Regions from separate parts of the Cetobacterium somerae genome, predicted to be linked through region 4. Evidence: riboswitches for the same ligand, from Rfam matches in the RefSeq annotation. Region 4 holds a riboswitch; each other region holds the start of a gene.
What was found. A riboswitch is a leader RNA that binds a small molecule or an ion and turns the genes downstream of it on or off. The one in region 4 is predicted to bind cyclic di-GMP.
Positions count from the first base shown of each region.

Region 1: linked by a shared signal. The riboswitch ahead of MKD34_RS04630 (GGDEF domain-containing phosphodiesterase) and the one ahead of MKD34_RS13810 (hypothetical protein) in region 4 are both predicted to bind cyclic di-GMP.
Region 2: linked by a shared signal. The riboswitch ahead of MKD34_RS01795 (DUF4402 domain-containing protein) and the one ahead of MKD34_RS13810 (hypothetical protein) in region 4 are both predicted to bind cyclic di-GMP.
Region 3: linked by a shared signal. The riboswitch ahead of MKD34_RS01505 (fimbrial biogenesis chaperone) and the one ahead of MKD34_RS13810 (hypothetical protein) in region 4 are both predicted to bind cyclic di-GMP.

Region 1 covers NZ_CP092519.1:1,013,046-1,017,267, reverse strand. The annotation lists gene MKD34_RS04635 (pentapeptide repeat-containing protein) at 80-640, shown strand; gene MKD34_RS04630 (GGDEF domain-containing phosphodiesterase) at 674-2,020, opposite strand; cyclic di-GMP riboswitch class I at 2,092-2,168, opposite strand; gene MKD34_RS04625 (transporter substrate-binding domain-containing diguanylate cyclase) at 2,160-4,103, opposite strand.
Region 2 covers NZ_CP092519.1:412,773-416,994, forward strand. The annotation lists gene MKD34_RS01780 (uracil-xanthine permease family protein) at 1-1,061, shown strand, start outside; gene MKD34_RS01785 (hypothetical protein) at 1,097-1,537, opposite strand; gene MKD34_RS01790 (DUF4402 domain-containing protein) at 1,577-2,032, opposite strand; gene MKD34_RS01795 (DUF4402 domain-containing protein) at 2,081-2,500, opposite strand; cyclic di-GMP riboswitch class I at 2,582-2,657, opposite strand; gene recG (ATP-dependent DNA helicase RecG) at 2,827-4,222, shown strand, end outside.
Region 3 covers NZ_CP092519.1:342,928-347,149, forward strand. The annotation lists gene MKD34_RS01495 (GNAT family N-acetyltransferase) at 1-150, shown strand, start outside; gene MKD34_RS01500 (HD domain-containing phosphohydrolase) at 137-2,260, opposite strand; cyclic di-GMP riboswitch class I at 2,457-2,532, shown strand; gene MKD34_RS01505 (fimbrial biogenesis chaperone) at 2,655-3,380, shown strand; gene MKD34_RS01510 (hypothetical protein) at 3,448-4,026, shown strand; gene MKD34_RS01515 (COG1470 family protein) at 4,106-4,222, shown strand, end outside.
Region 4 covers NZ_CP092522.1:120,894-125,115, forward strand. The annotation lists gene MKD34_RS13795 (calcium-translocating P-type ATPase, PMCA-type) at 1-296, shown strand, start outside; gene MKD34_RS13800 (sirohydrochlorin cobaltochelatase) at 337-1,254, opposite strand; cobalamin riboswitch at 1,311-1,485, opposite strand; gene MKD34_RS13805 (ATP synthase subunit I) at 1,560-1,817, opposite strand; cyclic di-GMP riboswitch class I at 1,975-2,050, shown strand; gene MKD34_RS13810 (hypothetical protein) at 2,092-2,580, shown strand; gene MKD34_RS13815 (hypothetical protein) at 2,622-3,086, opposite strand; gene MKD34_RS13820 (dihydrolipoyl dehydrogenase family protein) at 3,223-4,222, shown strand, end outside.

The DNA.
Region 1 (4,222 bases), on a different replicon from region 4:
ATATAAAATAGTAAAAAGCAAATTTATTTAAAAAAATTACAATTAAATTATTATAAAAAATAAAAAAAAGAGGAGAAAAATGTATTTTGAAGAGGATATAATAGGAATAGATTTAGAAGAAAAATTAATTTTTGGAAAAGAAATAATAAAAACAAATTTTGAAAAATGTAATTTTAACAATGTAACTTTTTCAGATTGTGATTTTGAAGAGGTAATTTTTGAAAAATGTAAATTTGATTCAGTAAACTTAGACAATGTAAAGTTAAATGGAGCTATATTTAAAAATTGTGAATTTAAAAATATAAATTTTAGTAAAATATCTAGGTTTATAATAGATTTTCAAATTATAAATTCGTTTATGAAATTCTGTATTTTTGATGACCTACAGTTAGATGGATTGGAGTTTTATAAAAATGAATTTGAAGAATGTACCTTTCAAAAGTGTAGCTTAAAAAAATCTAAATTTAATAACAGTAAATTTAAAGATACCGATTTTTATGAGTGTATATTAGAAAATGCAGATTTAAGTGATTGTAGTGGATTGATGATAGACATTGTAAGCAACAAAATAAAAGGGGCAAAGGTTTCTATAGATTTAGCTTTAAATATTGTTAAGAAAATCGGTGTAAAAATAGTTTAAAAATAAAAATGGTAGAGAAATTAAATATTTTCTCTACCATTTATTAACTAATTTAAAAAAATCTTCTTTAGAAAGAGGTTTGCTAAAAATATATCCTTGTCCAATATCGACTTTATTTGACTTTAAAAAATTTAGCTGCTCATTTGTTTCAATTCCTTCAGCAACAATTTTAAAATTAGATCCCTTTATTATATTTATTAATCCTTTATAGACATCAGTAGCAACTTTATTATTTGGATTTACTCTATCTAAAATTGACTTGTCAAATTTTATGATATCTACGGGAAGTACACTTAGTAAAGAAACTGAGGAGTTTCCAGCAGTGAAATCATCTATTGAAACTTGAAATCCAATTGTCTTTAAGTGATTTATTTTTTCTATAATAGTTGTTAAGTTTAATCCCAAAATAGTTTCTGTAAGCTCAATCTCTAGTAAATTTGGATCTATTTTATATTTTTCAATGAGAGTAACTATTGTTTTTAAGAAATCATCTCTTTCAAAAGTTTGTAAGGAGATATTAAATGAAATTCTGAAGTTGTTTTCTAATAAATAAGTTTGAGACATCTTGTTTAAAAATTTTAGTGATTCTTCAGCAATTTTATAATCAATTAAATATACTTTTTTTAATTTTTCTGCTATAAATATAAATTCATCAGGATATATAGCTCCTAATGACTCATTTTGCCATCGGGCAAGAGCTTCAGCTCCTAATACTTTTTTAGTAGTTAAATCAAATTTTGGTTGAAATAGAGCATGTATTCCTTTAATATCTTTGTTTATTATTTTATGTTTTATTTGAGTTCGTCTGTTAATTTTTTCTATTAATTGATTATCTAATTCTGAAATAGATATATTTTTTTCTTCTTTTATTTCATCGAGTATTTCTAAGTATTCAAAAACTTCTTCAGTAGATATAGAAGTACGATTTTTATAAAAAGATATTTTAATCTCCTCATTAAAATTATAATTTTCTTTAAGTTTTAATCTACTAAGATTTTTCTTAATCTCATTAATTTTAGGAATAATGTTGCTTTCATTTGTTATTATATAGAATTTACTTCCAGACATTTTATAAATTTTACTTTTATATTTTAATGTATTTTTTAAAATATTAGCAATATTAAGAATTATTTTATTTCCGATATCCCATCCGAGCCTTTTATTAATTTCTGATAAGATATTTAACTTTATTTTAATAAATGTACAGTTAGTATGAGTATATTTTGAAATATCTTCTACATATTGATAGTGATTAGGTAAATTAGTCAATTTATCTATTAATAGTTTTTTAGCGGCCTTATTTTTTACATATAGATTTATACTTGTAACTGCTAAGCTAATTGCAAGTATGGATATTAGTAAGTATAGTAATGTGTGCATATAACTCTCCTTGATATTTTTTATTTTAATATATTATTGAAATAAAAAAGCAACAATTTTAATTAAAAAATTGTTGCACCTGGCTGCCATATGATTAGGCCCTATAGTTTTGCGTCATAAAGTTTCCTTTATTTTGCCCTTACTTTTTATATTCCATAATTGAAAAACCATTTAGTTTTTTAGCATCATACATAGCTATATCAGCTTTTTCAAATGCCAATTCCAAAGTTTCATCAATATTTTTAATATAATATCCAATGCTAAAAGAGATATTATATTGATTAATAATAGTTGAATTTTTCCCCAGAGTTACTAATTTTTCTAATCTTTCTAAAAGATCTCTGTTTTCATAAAATAGATAAAATTCATCTCCAGATATTCTAAAAGTATGTTCTTTAGAAAAAACTTCTAGTAAAAGTTTTCCTACTTCAGAAAGAACGAGATCTCCTTTACTATGGCCATAATTGTCGTTAGTTTTTTTAAAATTATCTAAGTCAATAACAATAACAGCGCCTTTAGTATTATCATTCTTCTTACAAAACTCATTAAAAAGATATCTATTAGGTAATTTTGTTAATTGATCATGTGTTAAAGCTTTTGTTAATTTTCTTTGAAAAACAATTTTACAAATTAATAATCCGAAGACTAGTGTAAATATATACCATATTTTTTTCTTATGTTCTGCTTCTTCAATAAGACCCATAACATATTCTTTTTGATCTGTTTCTACAAAGTTTCTAATTTCGTTTCTATCAAAATCTCCAACAACGGCAATTGCCTTATTAAAAATATTTCTTAACATTTCCTGATTTTTTGAGAAAGCAAAATTTACAGGAATATCTTTTATCTTTATATCTTTATGTTGCTTATGACAATCTCTATCATAGATATTATATGGACTTATTATATAACCAATCTCATCTTTTTTAAAAGCATTAAATAACTCTGTTGTTGAATTATAAATTCTTATATCCTCTTTTGGAAAAAACTCTTTACCTATATCTTGTGATTTTCCATCTTTTAAAACTCCAACATTATAATCACCACTATCCACGTGATTAAGTAGATGCATGGGGATAAAATCAATTGCTTCAGAAAAAATATAACTTGATTTTCTTCTAGCTGTTGTTGAAAGTGTTAAAAAATCGATATTTTCTTGTTTGAATTTTTCTTGTATATATAGCCACTCTTTTCCATTATAAATATATTTTATTGGAATATTAATAATGCTGGCTAATTTATTTATATATTGAGGAAGTATCCCAATAAATTTATCTTGATTTTTTATATAAATACTTAAAGAAATATCATCCTCAAGAGAAGTAGTTATAAATTTCTTTTGTGCTAAAAACTCTTTTTCCTCTTTTGTTAAACTATTTTGAAATCTTTCTCTTTGATGATACAATGGAAGATTTTTAAAGTAAGTTGATATTTTTTTACTGTATTTTTTATTTAAAGCGTTATTTATATAAGGTAATAGATAATCATATTTTTTATTTACACCGATACAAACTGGAGCTAGAAATGAAACTAGCAATCTATTTTGAGATTTAACAGCTATGAACTCAGAATCTAAATAAAAATCATTTTTATAATCATCAATATTTTCTACTTCAACTATATTTGCAGTTATATTATTTTGTTCTAAATACTCTTTTAAGTATTTTATAGGCATTTCATCATCTTTATATGCATATATGGTTTGATTCATTAAATCATAAGGTGACTTTAATAATTTTTTATCTGAAGCAATGTACAGGTTCTCGCTAAAAATTGGTTTAGAAAGTAATATGTTATCCTTTCTAATATTATTTTTAGTAACTAAACCTAAAGCTCCAATTGTACCATCTTCTAGTTGATTATAACTATCTCTCCATGTACCATGAACTTCTTTTACATTTAGTTTTAGTTCATTTTTAAATATATCACGAATAATGTTATTTATAGAAACACCATCTATTTCCATTTCAGTTTCTGGATAACTTTGAATTCCTAAATAAAAAGTATTATCATTTGAAAAAATAGTTGTTGCTATTAATAAAAAGAGTAGTAATTTTATAGATTTGTTTTTAAAAAATTTCAATGTTGTCCTCCGTTATTTTAGACCAATACAATATTTAGTTTGTTAAGTTATTCTTATTTAGTAGTGACTAAAATTGTGTATTTTTAAGTAAACTAATACTAAAATAAAAAAGCAACAAT
Region 2 (4,222 bases), on a different replicon from region 4:
CAAACTTTTCTTTTGCACCAGTGGCTATATCAGTAGCTAGCAAGTTTGGGTATGAAGGAGTTTTAGGAGCAGCATTAATAGGAGGAATTTTTGAAGCTTTTTTAGGATTTCATATGAAGAGAATAAGAAAGTTTTTTCCACCAATAGTTACAGGAACTGTAATATTAGCTATAGGATTATACCTTTTACCAGTTGGAATAAATAGTTTTGCAGGTGGATATGGAGCGTCTGACTTTGCATCTAAAGAGAATCTAATTTTAGGAACAATAGTTTTAGCAGTGGTAATATTTTTTAAGGAATTTACAAAAGGTGTAACAAGTTCAGGAGCGATTTTTATAGGAACAGTAGTGGGGACAGTAATAGCTTTTTTAATGGGAAAGATAGATATAACTCCACTTTTACAGGCAGATATAGTGAGTATACCAAGGCCATTTTCATTTGGGTATTCATTTCATATAGAAGCAATTATTCCTATGGTAATGATGTTTGTAGTATCTGCTATAGAAACGATGGGAGATATGTCAGGAATTACAATGGGTGGTGCTAAAAGAGAATTGAAAGACAGGGAGCTTAAAGGTGGAATAATATGTGATGGAATAGGAAGCGCATTTGCAACTATATTTTCAGTATTACCAACGACGTCGTTTAGTCAAAATACAGGTATAATTGCTATGACAGGAGTAATGAGCCGATTTGTTGTGGGAATAGGTGCGCTATTTTTAGTAATAAGTGCATTTATACCAAAGGTTGCAGCAGCTTTTACATTAGTTCCTCAAAGTGTTATAGGTGGAAGTTTAGTAATGATTTTTTCTATGATTTCAATTAGTGGAATAAATCTTATAAACCAAGAACCATTAGAAGGAAGAAATGCAGTTATATTAGCAGTTTCGTTGGGACTAGGATATGGAATAGGATTAGTTCCAGGAGTGATTGAAGCATTCCCTGAAAGTATAAGATATATATTTACAGATTCAGGATTTGTTGTAGCTGGAACTTTAGCAGTTGTGATGAACCTGATATTACCTAAGAAAAATGAAAAAGTAGAGGTTTCTGTAGCATAAAAAAACTGAGGAGTAATTTCCTCAGTTTTTATTTTTTAGTTATATCTTGCTTGGATTGTAACATTTCCGCTGTATACTCCAGTTTGCTGATTATTTGGGATGTCTAAAGTGAATTTAATTGGTTTGGCAGAAATAAACTCATCTTGACGAAGAACTATAGTTTCTTCTGTGTGATCAATGTTTGCCCAAACAGTAGCTCCACTTATATTTTTTAGAGCTAATTTACCATCATTTGTTAATCCAGAAATCGTAATTTTAGCTTGATTACGCCCTTGTCCTTTTATAGAAAATTTTCCAATAGCAATATTTCCAGAAGTTCCTTTAGCAATTTTTCCAAATTCAGCATGTTGATCAATTTTAACAGTTAAAGTTTCCATGATAGTAGCACTAACGTTCATATTAGCAGAATCAGGATTGCTACTTCCAAAAGCTGCTACAGCAGTAGTTAAAGATAAAAGTGTTAATAATTTTTTCATAATTTATTTCCTCCGATAATTTTTAAGATTATAAATGGGCTATTTAAACTTAACTTTCATAGTTAAAGTTCCAGAATAGTTTCCAATTGGTGCATTCTTAGGAACTGTAAGTTCAGTATCAAAAGAATATTTATATTCTCCTTTTTCATTTAGTTTTGTATTTTTACCATCATCATTTGTATTTTTTAAAGAAACATTTAAAATATTTGAATCACTTTTTTCATGAAAAAGAGAGATGTTTTTCTTGAAACCATTCAAGTTTTTATCGTTAAGAGAGATATCAACGTTTTGTCCAGGTTCACCGTATATTATAAAAATATGACCATTAGTTGAATGAGTAGAGCCTTGTATAACTTTTCCATAATTAATATCACCATTATGGATGACTTTTAGAGGCTTTATAACAGTAGCATTGATATTCATACTTTCTTCTGAAATATTAGAAGAAAATATATTACTAAAAGTTAATAAAAATAAACTTAAAATTAATGACATAACTCCTCCTTATATGAAAACAACTGGGAATATCCCAGTTGTTAATAATTATTGATATTGAACTCTAGCAGTTATAGAACCTGTATATATACCAGTTACAGTTTCAGTAGTAGGATTTATTGTTCCAACCATGTCAAAACTTGCTTTTCCAGCATTATCTAGATTGTGAGGAATAACAAAATTATTAAAAGAAATATCTAAAGTATCTTCACTTCCATTTCTTTTTAAAGATGATAAGTTAGATAAAGTGACTTCAAATTTTTCTCCTGGTTCTCCATCAATAGTGTATTGTCCAGTAGCTGTTGCCTTAGTTCCTTGAATTACAGTTCCAAATTCCATATTTTTAGCTATAATAGTTAGTGGTTTAATCACAGTAGCTTTAATGTTCATAGTAGCCTGATCATTTGAAGTTACACCAAAAGCTGTCATAGTAGTAGTTAAAGATAAAAGTATTAATAATTTTTTCATAATTTGTTCCCTCCCGTAATTTTATAAAGTTTATAAAATACAAAAGCCAGTTGCACTTATATTTTGGCTAAACCAAAATGTAACTGCAACTGGCTGTCATTTTAAAGACCCTATAGTTTTGCGTCATAGGATTTCTCCTACTTTGCCTATTTATATTATATAATAATGATATATTAAAATTTAAAAAATGTCAAACAAAAATTACATAAAATATAAAGAAATATTTTTCACAAAACCTTATTTAAAGAGGGTTTATTGCAAAAATACAAAACGTATTATAAATTGTACAAAAGGATATATAAGTGTGTTATAATTAAAAAAAGGTGGTGATTAAGATATATATAGATATTTATAAAGAGATAGAACTTTTTAATATAAAGGGAGTTTCAAGTGCAACATATTCGAAGTTAAAAAAATTAAACATAGAAACACTTCATGATTTGATATATTACTTTCCAAGAGCTTATGATGATAGAACAAATATAAAAAAAATAGGTGAATTACGAGGAGATGAATATGTTGTATTAAAAGGAAATATAATGAATATATCTGCTCCTCCTACAAGAACAGGAATGAAAATGATAAAAGCAACAGTAAATGATGGAACTGGAGTTTTAGAAGTTGTATGGTTTCAAAGACCTTATTTAAGAAATAGTTTAAAAATAGGAGAAGAGTATATTTTTATAGGAAATGTAAAAAGAGGATATACATTTCAAATGGTAAATCCAGAATTTAAACTGTATAAAGGACAAGAAAATACTGGTGAAATTTTACCTATTTATAGTGCTATAAAAGAGTTGAATCAAAACAGTTTAAGAAGAATTTTAAAAGAGGCGCTAAAAAATTATTTAGATATATTTCAAGAAAATATACCAGAGGAAATAATAAAAAAGTATAAACTTATGAATAGAAAAAATGCTTTAAAAGAAATTCATTATCCAACAAATCCAAGAAATTTAGAGGAGGCAAAAAGGCGTTTTGCAATAGAAGAACTATTAATATTGGAGATGGGAATACTTCAAAAGCGTTTTGAGATAGATTTGACTAATGCGGGTTTATATGAAATTAAAGGAAATAAAAAGTTAGTTTCGAAGTTTTTAGAAAGTTTATGTTTTTCATTAACAACTGCTCAAAAAAAAGTTATAACAGAGATATATAAAGGTATAAATGCTGGAAAAATAATAAATTATTTAATTCAAGGAGATGTAGGAAGTGGAAAAACGATAGTTGCGGTATTGTTACTTTTATACATGGTAGAAAACGGTTATCAGGGAGTTTTTATGGCTCCGACAGAGATTTTAGCAACGCAACACTATTTGTCTATTTATGAAACTTTAGAATTATTAGGAGTAAAAGTTGAACTTTTAACTGGAAGTGTAAAAGGAAAAAAGAAAGTTGAACTATTAGATAGGATAAAAACAGGAGTAACAAATATTGTAGTAGGAACTCATGCTATAATAGAAGACAGTGTTGAATTTCAAAAATTGGGATTAATAGTTATAGATGAGCAGCATAGATTTGGAGTTTTACAAAGAAAAAGGCTTAGAGATAAAGGTGTTTTAGCAAATCTTATTGTTATGAGTGCGACTCCTATTCCGAGGTCCTTAGCTTTGAGTATATATGGAGATTTGGATGTAGCAGTAATAGATGAGTTACCTCCTGGAAGAAAGCCCATAAAAACTAAATGGATTAGTGAAGAAGAGGATGAAGAAAAAATGTATC
Region 3 (4,222 bases), on a different replicon from region 4:
AAAAAAATGGGAGAGGGATTATATCTCTCCACACAAACATGTAGCTATGTAGCTATAAAAATATATTTAGACTTTGGCTTTAAACCCTATGATTTAGAAAAAAATCAAAAAGGTTGGGATATAGTTTTCAATAAAATTAATGTTCAATAAAAATTTTATTAAATTCTTCATTGTAAGCTAAAAAAATATCAACAAGAGTGGGGTCAAAGTGTTGTCCACGCTCTTTTTTTATTATTTCAACAGCTTCTTCATGAGAAAAACCGTCTTTGTAAACTCTTTTTTGACGCAAAGCATCATAAACATCTGCTATAGCTACAATTCTAGCCTCTAAAGGTATTTCATTTTCTTTTAAACCATAACAGTATCCTTTTCCATTCCATTTTTCATGATGATAGAGAGCTATATTTTCAGCAACAGCTCCAAGTTGCATTTTATCAATAAGTTTTTTTCCTAAAAGAACATGTTTTTTCATTTCTTCAAATTCGTAAGGAGATAGCTTTCCTGGTTTTTTTAAAATTGAATCAGGAATTCCAATTTTACCAATATCGTGAAGTGAAGCATATTCACTAATCTCTTTAATAAATTTTTTATGACATTTTAGCTTTTCAGCTAAAAATTTCGAATAAAAGTTAACTCTTAGGATATGATTTCCAGTATCTTCATCATTTAATTCATTGGCAGCTTCAAAGCTTTCAACTAATGCTCTAGTTATTAAACGCTCTTTCTTAGTAGCAATAGTAGCTTTTCTTAAAAAATAAAAAAGAGTTAGAATAATTATAGAAGACATGGAAAACATAATTATAAAATATTTATAATTAGGAGATAATTTTTTAGGTATAACTAATTCACTATAAAGAATCCTGCTTTCAGATAGATGACTAGGAAAAAGTTTATCTATAAAATCAGCTAAATCAGAATCATTTTTTACTCCAAATCCAACGGGAGTAATTTTATTAAAAAATCCAGCAACTTTTATCTCATTTTCTAAATATTCATTAGAGATAGACATAGATATGATTTTAAAGTCTCCATAAAGATAATCAATCTCTTTATTTAAAAGTGCATTTAAAGCTGATTTTGTACTTTTAAAAAATTTAAAATCGTTCGATGTAATTATTTTTTTTATAGAATTTTTATTTAATTCTTCTGAAGAGATAAATCCAATTTTTTTATTTTTAATATCTGAATAAGAATCGATAAAATTATTATTTGTAAGAGTAAAAGCAGCTAATTGAGATTCATAATATGGAATAAAAAATTTATTTTTTAGATTAAATAAATCTGTGTCAATAGCTTTAATATCATAGTTATCGTTAGGACTTTGGATATAATTGATAGGAATATCAGTTAAATAAGATAATTCTTTAAGGCGATCAATAACATATCCATGATAACTTCCTTTAGATAGATAAAGAAGCGGAACTATTTCATTATTTGTGGGCAGTAAAACTTTAAGTTGCTTGTATCTATGTTTTAATTTATCAATAAGTGGGTCATTTTTTAAAAGTTGTTTATAAAAAATAAGACGTTCTTTTTTTAAGGAATCTACAACATATTTCTCAGAAAAATTAATTTGAAAGTTTTCAATAATATCTTTTAACATGGGATATTTTTTATTTACAACTAACCAAAGTTGTGACGATGGAATATTTTTTAAAGGAATAAAATTATAATTTTTAAAAACATCATTACTACTTTTGCCGATAATAGCATCTATTTTGTTATTTTCTAATGATGAAAAACCAAAATTACCATTATCTTCAATAGATATTAAATTTTTTAAATCTGGATAAAACTCTTTAGTTAATATAGAATCAGAAGTTCCATCAATATGACCAATTTTAAATTTATTTAGATTATTTAAATCTAAAGATTTATTTTTCTTTGTAAATAAACCGACATTATACGTATTATAAGTTGGAATAAAAAAATAATTTTTTTCTCTTTCGGGAGTTTTCGCAACATTAAAAAGAATATCTCCATCTCCATTTTTTAATAAATTTTTCATTTTCATTTTATTAGTTGATTGTATTTTAAATCTTAATCCAGTTTCTTGTTCTAGTTTTTCAAAAAACTCCATATAAACGCCAGCTAATTCACCAGAATTTTTTTGATATAAATAGACATGGTTTGGATGGTATATATCAATTAAAAATATTCTATTTTTATTATTTTTAATCCATAATTTTTCATCTTTTGAAAATTCAAATGGGAATATATTTAAAAAAATGAGAAAAAAAAGAAAAAAAGATTTAATCAATTTAACACCTCCCCTAATTTGAAAAATTATATCATAATAATAAAAAAACTTAAATAATATAGAAAAATATTTTATATTAACAATAAAAAAAGGAACTATAAATATTTTATTGAATTAGAACATATCTAGAAAAATTTTTTTATTTTTTTTAAAAAATTTCTAATTGAAATATAATAAATAAGATGATATATTAGTATTTCAAATACGGCAAACTGTAGGAAACTGCAGGACGCAAAGCTATAGGGCCTCTAAAATGGCAGCCAGTTGCACTTATCTTTTGTAAATTAGATTACAAAGGCTAAGTGTTTTTTTATTACTTTAAATTTTTTAAAAGAAAAGTGTAAAACAAAAAGTATAAAGATTCGAAATTATAAAAAATATAGGGGGGAACAAGATGAGGAAAACTTATCAAATTTTATTAACATTTTTATTAACATTTTCTGTAACATTTTCATTTCATATTGCACCAACGTTTTTCGAAAAACGTATCGATGCCAGTGGAGGGTATCAAGAGTTCATAATGTATAATAACAGCACAAAAACACAAAGATTTAAAGTAAGTACACTTCCAGGAACAGGAACATACGGAGGTCATATGGATAAATGGGTTGAATATAACCCTAAAATAATAACAATTAAACCTAAAAGTCAAAGTGTTTTAAAAGTTTTTGTAAAAGCTCCAAAGGGAACTCCAGAAGGAGAATACTCAACATTTTTAAATTTTAAATCAGTTCCTGTACCAGATATCACAAGAGATGATGGTAAAAGTGTTGCAGCAGCAGCAAGCATAGGACTTAATGTAAATATAGAAGTTATAGGTTATGTTGGTGATTTAAAAGCAAAGTTAGAAATAACTAATTTAAAAGTTACTGAAAATAACGAGGGACAAGCAGTGGTATCTTTTAAAGTTAAAAACAATACTCTTAAAAGAGGAATTTGGTATAACATAGATGTTATGAATGGAAATGAAAGTCATGAGTCAGTGGAAAAAGGTAGAATTGGAATTGGAAAAACAGATGAAATAACTTTAACTATGAAAAATATGAAAAAAAGAGATGTAGTTGGAGTTAGGCTTAGAGATTCTTCAACATATGAGGATATTACTAAGAAAGAACTTTGATATCAAATAAACTTGATATATATGGGAACAAAATAAAAAATAAAAAGAAAATTTAGGAGGTATTAAAATGAAAAAAGTTTTATTCGGAATCATGGCATTATCAATTGCAGCATTTGCAGCAAATCCAGGGACAGATAGCGAAGCATCAGTACCAGTAAAGGTAATAGCTGAGATAATCACTGCACCTACAGGACTTACTATAACTGATGAGGCAGGAACAGTTATTGATGAATTATTATTAGACCACGGAAGAATAGTTAAAGGTGCGGCAACAAGTGATTCAGTAGCATACAAACTATTTAAAGTTCAAAGATTTGATGGAACTAAACCTACAAAAATTGGTGCAGGAACTTTAAATGTAAAATTAGATGAGGCAACAACAACATTAGCAAAAAATGGAACTTCAACTGCAAGCACACTAACATCAGCATTAACTTTAACTGGTGGAGCAACTCAAGTGTCTTCAAAAGAATATACTCATACTACTGGAGCTGATGATACAGAGCACGTAGGAAGAGTAACATCAACTATAGCTAAAACTGAATTATTAAAAACTGGGATAGAAACAGGTATTCACCACAACTCAAGAGAAAGAACTTTAACTGTTGTTTATACACCAGCAAAACCAACAGAAGGAGGAAAATAATTCCTTTAAACTTAGAGAGAAGTCTCTTCTCTCTTTTTTTAAGAGAATTATATATTAAATAAAATACGGGGGCGGTTTTATGAAAAACATTTTTATTCTTTTTTTCCTTTTAACTTTTAATATCTTTGGATATGTAAATATAAATCCTGTTACCTTTGATAGAAAGATTGATGGTAAGGGAGAAGTACAGGAATAC
Region 4 (4,222 bases):
AAATGACACCTACATATATTTTTAACCTTTTTATATTTTTAGTTATATTTAATGTTTATAATTGCAAAAGTATTGGAAAAAACTCTATACTAAAAAGTTTTTTTAATAATAAAGTTCTTAATATAATTGTTATAAGTACTATCATTATTCAAATTTTTATATCTATATTTTTAAGAAGTTTTTTCTCTTTAAATTATTTAAATTATATAGAATATTTAAAAATTATATCTTTTAGTTTATCAATAATAGTTTTTTCAGAATTTATAAGATTTTTTAGAAGAGTTTTTAATAAATAAAAAAGCTCCATCTCAAAATCATAGAGATGGAGCTCATTTTTTATAAATCTTTACTTTTTGCGTATCCTGCTTTTTTATCTATGATATCTATACTTTTATGTTTTTCAAGAAACTTTGCATTTCCAACAAACATATCTTGAATTTCAGGAATTTCACCAAGAGGAATAAGTTTAACCTTAACTTTAAATCCTGCCTTTTCTAAATTTTCTTTCCATTCTCCTGCGATATCATTTTTAGCATGGTCTCCCGCAACAAACATCATTGGCATCAAAACAATCTCTTTTTTCTTATCCTTTTTAAGTTGTTTTACTACAGTTTCAAAAGTTGGATATCCTTCAACAGTTCCAACATAAATTGGTTTCTCCATATCTTTAGCCATATAATCAAACATTGCATAAGCTGATGTTGCTGAATTATATGTTCCGTGTCCTACTAAAACTACAGCTTCTTTTTTATTTAAAGGTCCTACTGTCTTCATAACAGCATTAATTGTATCTTTATAATGATGAGGATCACTTAATAAAGCATCTCCAACTCTTAAATTATTAAAATCTTTTGTATGAAATTGAGCTTCTTTTTTTATTGATTCCATTTCTACACCATCAATTACATTTGTTGGTTGAATAATTACATTCTTATATCCTTGTTTTTTTAGAGATGCTAAAACTTCGCTTGGACTATATTTTTTTATTCCCTCATTTGCTGCCACTCTCTTAGTAACAATTCTAGATGTATATGCTTCAAATACATCTGCTTTTCCATCAAAAGCTTTTATAGCTTTTTGGTTAATTGCATCAATAGTTTTAGCTCTAGTGTCTGAATGAGTTGTTCCAAAGTGTGTCATGACAACTGCACTTTTCCCACCAGTATAAAACTCAGCATCTTCAAAAGCTTCTTCTCCATGAGCTAATAATAAAGCAGTAGATAAACAAAATAATGATAATAATAATTTTTTCATAAAAATATCCTCCCAAATATAATTTAATTTGGAAAAAGAGTCTCCTCTTCTCCGTCCTCGCAGATTTTATAATGGCAGGTCTCCTGACTTAGATTCATCCTACTCGTATCCCTTCCCAAATAAAAATATTCAGTGGTTTCTATACTTTCGTCCTCTTTACAGTGGCGGGACCGTTTAAGTTTTTCACTTAATTCCCTTTTAATCTTTAGAACCATTACAGAGGTATATTATCACTAACATGTTTTTTTTTCAACCATTTTATAAAAAAAGAATACTAATTTATTTTTATATATATTTTATTGATATTATTTTTTCTTATTTTTATAAAAATAAACTATATAAATTCTTGATAAAATTGCTCCGATTAATGCAGCAAAAAATCTGTGACCACTATTTTGAGCTAAATAATAAAATCCTGCTAAAAGAAGAAAAATTCTTAATATTGAAGTCACAAAAATAAATAATGAAGGATTTTTAAATTTTTTACTTTCGTCAATACCAAAATTTAAACTATAAAAAAATAAAAAACCTAAAATAATTCCACCTATAAATGCAATAATCATAATGCTCTCCTCCTTTTATAGCTTTATATATTTTCGCTATTATTTATCAATATTTACCATTAAAAAATATTTTTCCTTGCTTTTTTTTATTTTTTAATATTAATAATAGAAATATTGACTTTTTATTGATTTTATTATATTATTTTTATGTACAATATAATAACTGTGGCAAAATAAGGGAAACTTTATGACGCAAAGCTATAGGGTCTTTAAAATGACAGCCAGTTACACTTTTTTAGTGTAACTGGATTTTTTTATTTTTATGGGAGGGAATATGAAAAAAATTTTAATTTCAAATCTATTATTAATATCATCTTTAAGTTATTCATCTTTAGAAAACTCAGCTGTAGAAAGTTCAATGAATATAACTGCAACTATTATTAAACCTTTAACAGTTCAATCAAATGGGCCTTTGGACTTTGGTAATATTTTACCTACTGCAACTAGCCATGCTTATTCGAGCTTTACTGTAAAAGGAGAAGAAAATGCAAATGTAAAGATTTCTTTCGAAAACTTATCTTCTGATGGAGCTAGCTTCACTGTGCCACTTCATAATAGTAATAATAGTGATTCGTTTAATATAACTTTTAACTGTACTGCACCAAACTCACCTGGTAATTTTTTAAACCACACAAACAACATGATTACTCTAACTAATAATGGGGAAATAGTATTAAGTATTGCTGCAACTGCTCAACCTAGAAGAGATCAGACTCCTGGTCAATATACAGGAGAATTTACTATGAGAGCGACATACGAATAAATAAAAAAATCCCTATACAAATTTCGTATAAGGATTTTTTTTTATTTATTTTTTCTTATCTCATCTATAACTTCTAATAAAAACTTCTTACACTGATCATTTTTTATTGTGTAATAAACATCATGAAATTGCGGTGATGGAAACTCTGCTAAAAGTATATTCATAACCATTCTATCTCTATAAATATCAGATCTATTTAAGCTTCTTTCTATTTTTCTTAAACTTTCATCATCTTCTTCCAAAAGATTATCCACAATTGTATTAGCATTTTTAATTAAAATATCTAAATTTGTAAGTCTATCTCTTCTATTTCTAACCTTATTTTTTTCATAAAATGTTTTTCCTTTATTTAACTCTGTTAAAAGTCCAAATAAATTAAGAGTTGGATCTTTTTCTAAAATATTTAGTATTTTTCCATATATTATATTGCTCTCTTTATCCTCTGGACTTTGATTTTTTAAATTTTTTATATATTTTTCTGAAATTTTAATTAATATATCGTTCATAAAATTCTCCTCCATAATATTTTCTTAGACTTATAGTATAACACACTTTATAAAATATATAAATAACTTATAGATAATATTGCAATTATATGACATTCGTAGTATATACTATATTAAAACAATAGAGGAGGTTAATATGTATGATACAATCGTAATTGGGGGCGGAGCAGGTGGACTTACAACTTCAATTGGTCTTGCTTCTGCTGGAAAAAAGGTTCTTTTAATTGAAAAAGATCATTTAGGTGGAGAATGTACTTGGGGTGGATGTGTTCCATCTAAAAGTTTTATCTCAGCATCTAAAACTGCTTCAACTTTGACAGAAGCTCTAGAAATGGCTCTTAAAAATGTTCATGCTATTGGCAATAGTGAACTTCCTCATATTTCTAACTTCAAAAATATAGATTTTATAAAAGGTGAAGGAGCTTTTATTGATAAAAATACTATTTTAGTTAATGGACAACAGTACGTTGGAAAATATATTGTTATTTCTACAGGAAGTTCACCTTTTATTCCTAATATAAAAGGATTAGATAAAGTTGAGTACTTAGCAAATCATAACTTCTTTTATGAAAAAGGTGATTATAAAAGTATTACTTTAATTGGCGCAGGAGTAATCTCTTTAGAGCTAGCTTTTCCTCTTAAAAAATTAAATATAGATGTAACTATTCTTGAAAAATCCGATATTTTTCTACCTATGATGGAAGCTGAAGTGAGAGATTTTTATCTTAATAAATTAAAAGAAGCAGGAATAAATTTAATATTAAATTGCACATCTATGGAAATTGAAAATATAGATAATAATATTCTAATAAAAACTAATAATGGTGATTTTTTAAGTGAAAAAATATTTATCTCTGCTGGTAGAACTCCAAATATACAGAATCTTAATTTAGATAACACTAAAATTAAGTATGATGCAAAAGGAATTTCTGTAGATGAATTTATGAGAACATCTGAAAAAAATATATTTGCAATTGGTGATATAGCCTCTTCTTTCAAATTTTCACATGTGGCTGGTTACCAAGGAGAAATTGTTGTAAGAAATATTCTTTTCCCATATATTATGAAAAAGATAGATTATTCATTTATTCCTTGGACACTTTTTGGAGATATTGAAGTTTCTAAAGTTGGTTTAA